DNA from 4 places in the Streptomyces sp. NBC_00358 genome. Region 2 is predicted to be linked to each of the others. Evidence: riboswitches for the same ligand, from Rfam matches in the RefSeq annotation. Region 2 holds a riboswitch; each other region holds the start of a gene.
What was found. Region 2 has a riboswitch for cyclic di-AMP ahead of OHT01_RS23675 (transglycosylase family protein). Riboswitches for the same ligand answer to the same signal wherever they lie in the genome.
Positions count from the first base shown of each region.

Region 1: linked by a shared signal. The riboswitch ahead of OHT01_RS07065 (M23 family metallopeptidase) and the one ahead of OHT01_RS23675 (transglycosylase family protein) in region 2 are both predicted to bind cyclic di-AMP.
Region 3: linked by a shared signal. The riboswitch ahead of OHT01_RS17340 (transglycosylase SLT domain-containing protein) and the one ahead of OHT01_RS23675 (transglycosylase family protein) in region 2 are both predicted to bind cyclic di-AMP.
Region 4: linked by a shared signal. The riboswitch ahead of OHT01_RS21150 (M23 family metallopeptidase) and the one ahead of OHT01_RS23675 (transglycosylase family protein) in region 2 are both predicted to bind cyclic di-AMP.

Region 1 is NZ_CP107976.1:1,714,204-1,716,395, forward strand. Features, by position in the region: gene OHT01_RS07065 (M23 family metallopeptidase) at 203-1,096, opposite strand; cyclic di-AMP (ydaO/yuaA leader) riboswitch at 1,099-1,257, opposite strand; gene OHT01_RS07070 (tyrosine-protein phosphatase) at 1,889-2,192, shown strand, end outside.
Region 2 is NZ_CP107976.1:5,545,399-5,547,590, reverse strand. Features, by position in the region: gene OHT01_RS23675 (transglycosylase family protein) at 236-934, opposite strand; cyclic di-AMP (ydaO/yuaA leader) riboswitch at 939-1,131, opposite strand; gene OHT01_RS23670 (transglycosylase family protein) at 1,315-2,184, opposite strand.
Region 3 is NZ_CP107976.1:4,132,151-4,134,342, forward strand. Features, by position in the region: gene OHT01_RS17335 (CocE/NonD family hydrolase) at 1-351, shown strand, start outside; cyclic di-AMP (ydaO/yuaA leader) riboswitch at 979-1,139, shown strand; gene OHT01_RS17340 (transglycosylase SLT domain-containing protein) at 1,143-1,913, shown strand; gene OHT01_RS17345 (HAD family hydrolase) at 1,984-2,192, opposite strand, start outside.
Region 4 is NZ_CP107976.1:4,991,556-4,993,747, forward strand. Features, by position in the region: gene OHT01_RS21145 (PP2C family protein-serine/threonine phosphatase) at 1-709, shown strand, start outside; cyclic di-AMP (ydaO/yuaA leader) riboswitch at 1,038-1,192, shown strand; gene OHT01_RS21150 (M23 family metallopeptidase) at 1,204-2,192, shown strand, end outside.

The DNA.
Region 1 (2,192 bases), 3.8 Mb from region 2:
TCACTCGATGGCCGGGACATCGCGGAGAATCGCTCGGCACGGTCGCACATGCCGCCGGACGACAGCTACTTTCGCCGTACACGCGCCTCGTGACGGAAAACCGCCGAAGGCCGGACCCCGGGAATCATGGGGTCCGGCCTTCGGCGGCGGTCCTGCTGTCAGGTCAGGAACGGGGCAAGCTCATGGAACTCGGGGTGACGCGTCAGCCGACGGCGACACCGTGCGACCGCAGGTAGGCGACCGGGTCGACGTCCGAGCCGTAGTCCGGCGTGGTGCGGATCTCGAAGTGCAGGTGCGGTCCGGTGACGTTGCCGGTCGCGCCGGAGAGGCCTATCTGCTGGCCCGCCGTCACGGTCTGGCCCGCCGAGACGGACAGCGAGGACATGTGGGCGTACTGGGAGTACTTGCCGTCGGCGTGCTGGATGACGACCTGGTTGCCGTAGGCGCCGCCCCAGCCGGCGGAGACGACGGTGCCCGCGGCGATGGACTTGATCGTGGTGCCGGTGGGGACCACGAAGTCCACGCCCGTGTGGTAGCCGCTGGACCACATGCTGCCCGCCACCTTGTAGCCGGTGCCGACGCTGCCGCCCTGGACCGGCAGGGTGTAGCCGGAACCGCTTTCGGCGGAGGCCGAGTTGGAGGGAGCCGTGTCGGCGGCCGGGGTCGCCTGGGTGGTCTTCGCCGCCGGGGCCGACGTGCGGGTGGCCGAGTGGGCGGCGCCGGCGAAGGCGGCCTTCTTGCCGAGCGACAGCTTCAGACCCGGGTGGATCAGCGACGGGTCGCCGCCGATGGCGGAGCGGTTGTCGGAGTAGATCTTCTTCCAGCCGCCGCTGACGTTGTGCTCGTCGGCGATCTTGGAGAGATAGTCACCGGCCCGCACCGCGTACGTCCTCGTCGTGACGGTCTTCTCGGCGGCGGGAGCCGCGGCCGCGGCCTTCTCGACATGCTGCGCGACGGCGGTGGCCGGGGTCGCGGCGTGGGCGCCCGTGGCTCCCATCAGAGGCAGCGCGAGCGCTGCGCCACCGGTTCCGGCCACGGCGATGGAGCGGGTGAAACGCAAGGACTTGGGACGGCGGTGCTTACCCTTCGCGGGCATGACGATTTCCTCTCCGGCGCCTGCGGGGTGAGCTGTCGGGTGCGGGCTGGAGATGCCCGGCCGCGCTGCTGCGCGGCTGTACCCCTAGCCTGTTCCGGAGTCCGGACAGGCACGGAACCTGTGGGTCCCCCGCTCCTGCCGTGTACGGGTGAGTTTGCGGATTCCGGGCGGCGGCAGGATTGGGCGTCCGTCCGGATTGAGGCAGAACGTAAGCGACATGAGAGCGCGTCGACAACTGTGCGCGGATTCCGTGCGCTCGCCTTTCTTGATCCATGGTGGAATTGCCGTCACCCTCCGTGGAATGACGATCTTCCGGGCCTCTCAACCTCCCCGGAATTGCGGGCCGGTTGAGAAATGGAGGCGGCAACTCATCGTCACGAATATGACGCTCCTCACGCGACTCGACCCAGGATGCGCTATTCCAGGGCCAGTTGTAATGAAGGCGCCATTTCGGGCAGAACAGTCAGATGCGATGCGGGCGGACATCCATCACATCCAGCACCCCACGTGAGCCGACACGCAAAACGGCGTGCATCAATGCCTCATATCGGCCGAATTCATTCCGCCAGGTCCGCACGGTCGCCCACAAGGCCGACCCTTCGGTGAATTCGAACATATGCACCTATTGGGCAACATCAACGCGGGCTCCGCGTCCGGGAGGCGTCGCCTGTGGACAACTCATTGCCTCAGGAACCCATGTCGTATCGTCGAGGGCGCGAGCCGCACACAACTGCCGACCAGCGACGCCGAGTCCAGCCCTGCGACGCCGGCGGCCGAATGAGGGGAGCCCCCGTGACCCAGCAGGTCCCGTCGACCGAGCCCGAGCTCGGCGGAGTGCGCAACTTCCGCGACGTGGGTGGCCTGCCCACCGCGGACGGCCGACGAGTGCGCTACGGGCACCTGTTCCGCAGCGGCCACCTCGCCCACGCCACGGAGGAGGACGCCGCGTTCCTCGCCTCCCTGGGGCTCCACACGATCTTCGACTTCCGCAATGCGGCCGACCAGAAGCTGGAGGGCCCGGACGTCGAATTGCCGGGCGTGCGGAACGTGAATCTTCCGCTGACCGACCCGGCGGACGGCAGTGAGTTCTGGAAGA
Region 2 (2,192 bases):
GACTACCTATTGTTCCTGAACGGAACAAAAAAGAAGGAAAAAACCCCGCTCCGGCGCGTGCGGGGGAACACGCACCGGAGCGGGGAGCCCGTGGGGACGGGGACCTCGGCGGGCCTCCGGAGCGGAGGCCCGGCCTACGAGGGAGCTGTCTTTCAGCGGGGCCGGGCCGCGCACGTCCGGGGATCACGGTCACCCTCCGCCGAAGGTGACCACGTCAGCCGGCGCGCCGCCGGACTCAGCCGAGGTGCAGCTGCTGGCCCGGGTAGATGAAGTCGGCGTCGGCGACGATGTCCTTGTTCAGCTTGAACAGCTTCTGCCAGCCGCCCTTGACGTGCTTCTTCTCGGCGATCGAGCTGAGGGTGTCGCCCTTGACGACCTTGTACTCGCCGTCACCCTTCTTGACCTTCTTGCCGGTCGGGGTGGTGACGGTCTTCTGGGCGGCGGGGCGCTCCGCGGAACGCGAGGCGGGCTGCTCCGTCGTACGGGTGGTGGTGCTCTGCGCGCCGCTCGACGACGAGGACGAGGAGGAGGTCGACGGGGTCGTGGCGCCACCGCTGTAGGCGGCGCTGGACAGGCCGGTGCCGCAGGTCGGCCAGGCACCCTTGCCCTGCGCGGCGAGGACCTTCTCACCGATGGCGATCTGCTGCGACTTCGAGGCCTGGTCGGCGGTCGAGGCGTAGGCGGTGCCGCCGTACGCGGCCCAGGTGGAGGAAGAGAACTGCAGGCCGCCGTAGTAGCCGTTGCCGGTGTTGATCGACCAGTTGCCGCCGGCCTCGCACTGGGCGACGGCGTCCCACTCGGAGGCGGTGGCGGCGGATGCGTTGCCTGCCGCCATCAGCGGGGCGGCGATGGCGACACCGGTGACACCGGCGAGCGCGGCGACGCGGGTGGCCTTGTTCGGACGGCGGTGCTTGCCCTTGCTGGAAAACAGCATGGAGTGATCCCCTCACCGACGCCTGCGAGGTGAGCTGTCGGGTTCGGGCCGGTTGAGTTGCCCGGCCGCGCACCTTCGGCCCTGTCTCCAGGACGTCCGGCACGCGACTTAACCCCAAGCCGTTCCCAGGTGTCTCTCGACTCCCGGGCCCGGCGCCTACCTGGGTCCCCCGCTCCTGCCTACGGCGCATGACGCGACGACTGTTCCCGTACGGCCGTTGGCAGGATTCGGCGTTGCGACCGTCGGAGCCCGCTGTGGCGAGCAGTCACGACCGTAAGCAGTCGATCGGCGGAAATTCAAAGACGATCAGGGCTTCTGAGACTCATGTCTCACTCGCACCAAACCGGACATTCCACAGCGAACCGTGACGCGAACTCCCGCTAGTTCTGCACCGTTTCGGCGGTGACGGCAATGCTCCGACCTGGGACGACGAGGCCGGGACCGGTGTCCGCGGCATCGGTGGCCGCGGCGGCCGCGGCGGCCAGGTAGCCCGACCCGTCCTCAAGGCCGAGGACGTCGGAAACATTCCAGATGTTCTTTCTGGCGTACGAGTTGTCGGTGATGTCGCTCGAAACGCTGGAGACGCCGGAGGCGTGCCGTCCGGTCGCGCTGTCGGTGGGACCGGCGGTCGCACCCTCCGAGGCATCCGTGCCGCGGTGCCGCCCGGTGCCGGTGCTCGCGGCGACGGAGGCGCCCGAAGAAGCGTCCTTCCGTCCGGACTTGCCCGACTCGTCACTCTTGTCGGCCGTCTTGGCCGAGGCGCTGGGACTCGGCGAGGCACTGGACTTCGCGGCACCGTCGGTCGCGCCCGAGGAGTCACCGTCGATCGAACCAAGCAGGTCGGACGAAGTGGACAAACCGGATGAGCCGGTTGAACCGGCATCACTCCCGGCACTCGCCGAGTCGCCGGCCACGCCCGTGTCGACCTGGACCCCGGCCGAGTTCTTGCTGAGGCCGGAGAGCGGTCCACAGCTGGGCCAGGCCGCGACGCCCTGCTCGTCGAGCAGCTTCTCGGCGACGGCTATCTGCTGCGAGCGACTGGCCTGGTCAGGCCTCGACGCGTAGGCGAGACCGCCGTGCGCCTCCCAGTCCTCCTGGTCGAGCTGAAGACCGCCGTAGTACCCGTTGCCCTGGTCGGCGCTCCACGCGCCACCGCTCTCGCACTGCGCCACCTGGTCCCAGACGGTCCCGTCGGCCGCGTTCGCACTCGCCGCGGCGAGCAACGGGATGACGATGGCCGATCCGGTCACGCCCGCGG
Region 3 (2,192 bases), 1.4 Mb from region 2:
CGCCCGGAACGCCTGGTGCTGCGTGACGTGGCCGCGGGCACCTGGCGCCTGGAGGTGGACCCGGGCCACGGCGGTACCCGGGTGTACCCCGACGGCCTCGAATGCACGGAGGACGCGCTGGAGACGTACACGATCGACGAGTCGGACCCGTTGTCCGCCCGTGCCCGCTCGACCTGGTCGATCCGACTGCACCGCCCCGACCTGCCGTGGGACGCCCGCGTCGAGACGGCCTCCGCCATCACCTGCGACGCACAGGACTTCATCACGACCGACGAGGTCGTCTGCAAGGACGGCGACGAGGTCGTCTTCCACCGGACCTGGGAGAAGCGGATCCCGCGCACGGCCGGCTGACGGGCCCGCCGACAGTACTGCCGACAGGACTGGCGACAGGGGTGCCGACAGGGGGCCGACAAGGCCTACGGGGGCGGGAGTTCGCCCTCGCGGGCCTCCTGCGCGCCGCGCATTCCCATGCCCGCGCGTCACGCGCGCACACCGAACCCCCTTACCCCGGGCGGCACTTCAACACGCGCCCGGCCGACACCCCGGCTCGGAACCGGCCGCACCCCTGACGCCTGCCGTACCCCGCATCCCCGCACACCCCCGCACATCACGCGCATCCCGCGCCGAATCCTCTGCCGATTCCCTGCGCGAAGAGCCGTCCGACGCCCGCCCGGGGGCCCGGCACCCACCCGCCACCGGAAGATCGAATGCCCGAATTACCCGGCATGCCGCCTTGATGACCCTTGGTCTCGTGAATTGAGTCACCAGCGAACCGGGGAGCCCTCGCCCGCCGCCTTCCGGCCAACCCGTTCGCCAAAGGCAAGTTGAGGATCCAATTCCGGCGCAATCGGACTTATTCCCCGTGCCCTAACCAGGCGAAAGCGATCTTCGCAGCCAAATCTGGCCTTGTTCCGGACATGTGCTCTCGCATACGTTCTCGTCGATCCCGGGCGGATCGCCGAATCCTGCCGCCGCCCGGAAACCCACCCACCCACGCACGGCAGGAGCGGGGGAACCACAGGTAAGCCGCCGATCCGGACACACCGGACCGGCTAGGGGTGAAGCCGCGCCCAGAACGCGGCCGGGCATCTCCCGCCCGAACCCGACAGCTCACCTCGCAGGCGTCGGAGAGGAAATTCGTCATGCCCGTACGAGGCAAGCACCGCCGCACGAAGACCAACGTCATCACCCGGGGCATGATCGCCGCCGGAACGGGCGGCATCGCCCTCGCCCTCCCGCTCGTGAGCGCCACCGGCGCCCAGGCCGCGACCCCGGCGCAGGCTCCCCAGCTCACGAAGGCCGCCCACACCGCGGTCGTCCCCAACGTCCAGCTCCTCACCTACAAGGTGGTCGCGGGCGACACCCTTTCGAAGGTTGCGCAGAAGCACCCGACGAGCGGTGGCTGGAAGAAGCTGTACACGGCGAACCGCGCGGTCATCGGCGACAACCCCTCCCTGATCCGCCCCGGTCTGAAGCTGACCGTGGGCACGAAGACGCTGAAGTCGACCGTCGTGCGCACGACCGCGAACGCGACCCCGGCCGTCGCCAAGTCCACGGTGACCACCGCCACGCAGGCCTCCGCCAAGACGTACGCCAACAACCTCGACGGCTGGATCAAGCAGTCCCTGGACGTCATGGCCAAGGCGGGCATACCGGGCAGCTACGACGGCATCCACCGCAACGTGATGCGCGAGTCCTCCGGCAACCCCAACGCCATCAACAACTGGGACTCCAACGCCGCCGCTGGCATCCCCTCCAAGGGTCTGCTCCAGGTCATCGACCCCACGTTCCAGGCCTTCCACGTCCCGGGCACGTCGATGAACATCTACGACCCGGTCGCGAACATCACCGCGGCCTGCAACTACGCGGCCAAGACCTACGGCTCCATCGACAACGTCAACGGCGCCTACTGATCGCACCCCCGCTTCCCCCTCGCCCGCCGGCGGCACCTTTCGAGGTCCGCCGGCGGGCGCGTTGCCGCCGCTAGAAACCGAAGAGACGCTCCAGGACCACCGCGATGCCGTCGTCCTCGTTCGACAGGGTGACCTCGTCGGCCACCGCCTTCAGTTCCGGGTGGGCGTTGGCCATCGCCACGCCGCGCGCGGCCCAGTCGAACATCGGGATGTCATTGGGCATGTCACCGAAGGCGAGCGTCCCCGCCGGGGTGAGTCCGAGGTGCGTGGCGGCGAGAG
Region 4 (2,192 bases), 550 kb from region 2:
CGTGCTGCCCGAGCCCGAGGCGCGGATCGACGGCCTCGATGTCGCGGCCCGGTACGAGGCGGCACAGGAGGACGCGTTCATCGGCGGGGACCTGTACGCGGTCCAGGACTCCCCGCACGGCGTGCGGCTGATCGTCGGGGACGTACGGGGGAAGGGGATGACCGCCGTGGCCGCCGTCGCCGTGGTGGTCGGCGCGTTCCGGGAGGCCGCGGAGCAGGAGGCGACCCTGGAGGGGGTCGCCCGGCGCCTGGAGCGGGCGCTGACCCGGCCGGGCACCCTGCACGAGAGCCCTGACGCGTTCGAGGAGTTCACCACCGCCGTCCTCGCGGAGATCCCGCACGACGAGGACGTCGTCCGCGTCGTCAACCGCGGTCATCCGCCACCCCTGGTCCTGCGTCCCGACGGCACGCTCGTCACCCTCGCCGCCGAGCCCTTCGCGCTGCCGCTCGGGATGGGCGAGCTGGGCACCTGGCCCGACCGGGCGATACAGGACCGCTTTCCGCGCGGGGCGACGCTGTTCCTGTACACCGACGGGCTGTCCGAGGCCCGCGATGAGCACGGGAGGTTCTACGATCCGGCCGCGTGGCTGGCCGGACGGGTCTTCCCCGGCCCCGACGCGCTGCTGACCGGCCTCGCCGAGGCGGTCCGCCGGCACACCGGCGGCGCCCTCACGGACGACATGGCGCTGCTGGCCGTCCGGCGCATCTGAGCGATGTGTTCGCCGACGGGCCCCGCGGCGCCCGGGCGGCCTTTCCGGTCCTGCGCGCACCGCCTTTCACGGCATCCGCGCAAGGCCTTGTGCGGCTCCGTCACGAACGGTGACCGGCCGGTCCCCCTCCGCATGACGTCTGACATGCCATCAGGTGAACCCGTGTCGACAGGGCGTGGCCAACTCGCCCGTTTTTCATCGCTCATGACCTCAAAGTCCCGGCCAAGAGCCGTTAATGATCAGTCGGAACATCTTGGAATCCGGTGCCTGAGTCTATTAACGTTCGATAACGCAGTGCGGTCGTCCCAGCCGTCACAAGAGACGGCTCCGTGCGCACGCGCCGAATCCCGCAAGGGAACCGGGGACCCATCACGTGGGGTGAATCGAACGTATTCCGCTGTGGAAGCAGTGGTCGTACGCGCGTAGGAGACCTTCCTTCTCCGAACCCGTCAGCTAACCCGGTAGGCGGCAAGGAAGGAAAGGAGCGCGCCCACGTGGCGTCCAACCCGCCTGCTCAGCCAACCTCGTTCCCGCCGAACGACACGCAGACCTTCGGCTACGGCAAGGACGAGGGACCCTGGGAGGAGTGGAACCCCACCGAGGATTCCGTTCTGCCGAATCGCGGCCGGCACCGCACGGGCAAGCAGCGCGGCGGAGGACTCGCCCGCAGCTCCACCGTCCTCGGCGTCGGTGTCATAGCCGCGGTCGGCGGGGGTGGCATCGCCAGCGCCGCGCCGGGCAATGCCCCCGTCTCGATCTCGCTGCCCGACCTGTCGTCGGTCACCCACTCCGCCGAAGCCCTGATCTCGCACGGCGGATCCAGCACCCCCAAGGGCTCCACGACTCCGCTCACCAGCGTCGGCCTGACCAGCGCCGACGCGGCGCAGGGCGCCACGGACGCCGGTTCGGCGCTGCGCGCCCGCATCATGCAGCAGGCCCAGTCGCAGCAGGCCCACGCCGACAGCACCACGCATCAGGCCGCCCTGACCGCCGCCGTGAAGAAGAACGCGGACGACGCCGAGGCCAAGGCCGACGCCGTGAAGAAGAAGGCGCTGGAGACGGCCAAGGCGAAGGCCGAGACCGAGCGCCTCGCCGAGCTCGCCAAGAGCTACACGCTGCCGACCTCGTCGTACACCCTGACCTCCCGCTTCGGTGAGGCCGGGGCCCTGTGGTCCTCCGGGTACCACACGGGACTCGACTTCGCGGCGCCCACCGGCACGCTCATCAAGGCGATCCACAGCGCCACCGTCACCGAGGCTGGCTGGGCCGGATCGTACGGCTACCGCACGATCCTCACCCTCGACGACGGTACGGAGCTCTGGTTCTGCCACCAGTCGTCGATCAGCGTCCATGTGGGCCAGAAGGTCGCCACCGGCGATGTCATCGGGCGGGTGGGCGCGACGGGCAACGTCACCGGGCCGCACCTGCACCTCGAAGTGCACCTCGGCGGCGCCGCCACCGCCAGCGACCCGATGCCCTGGCT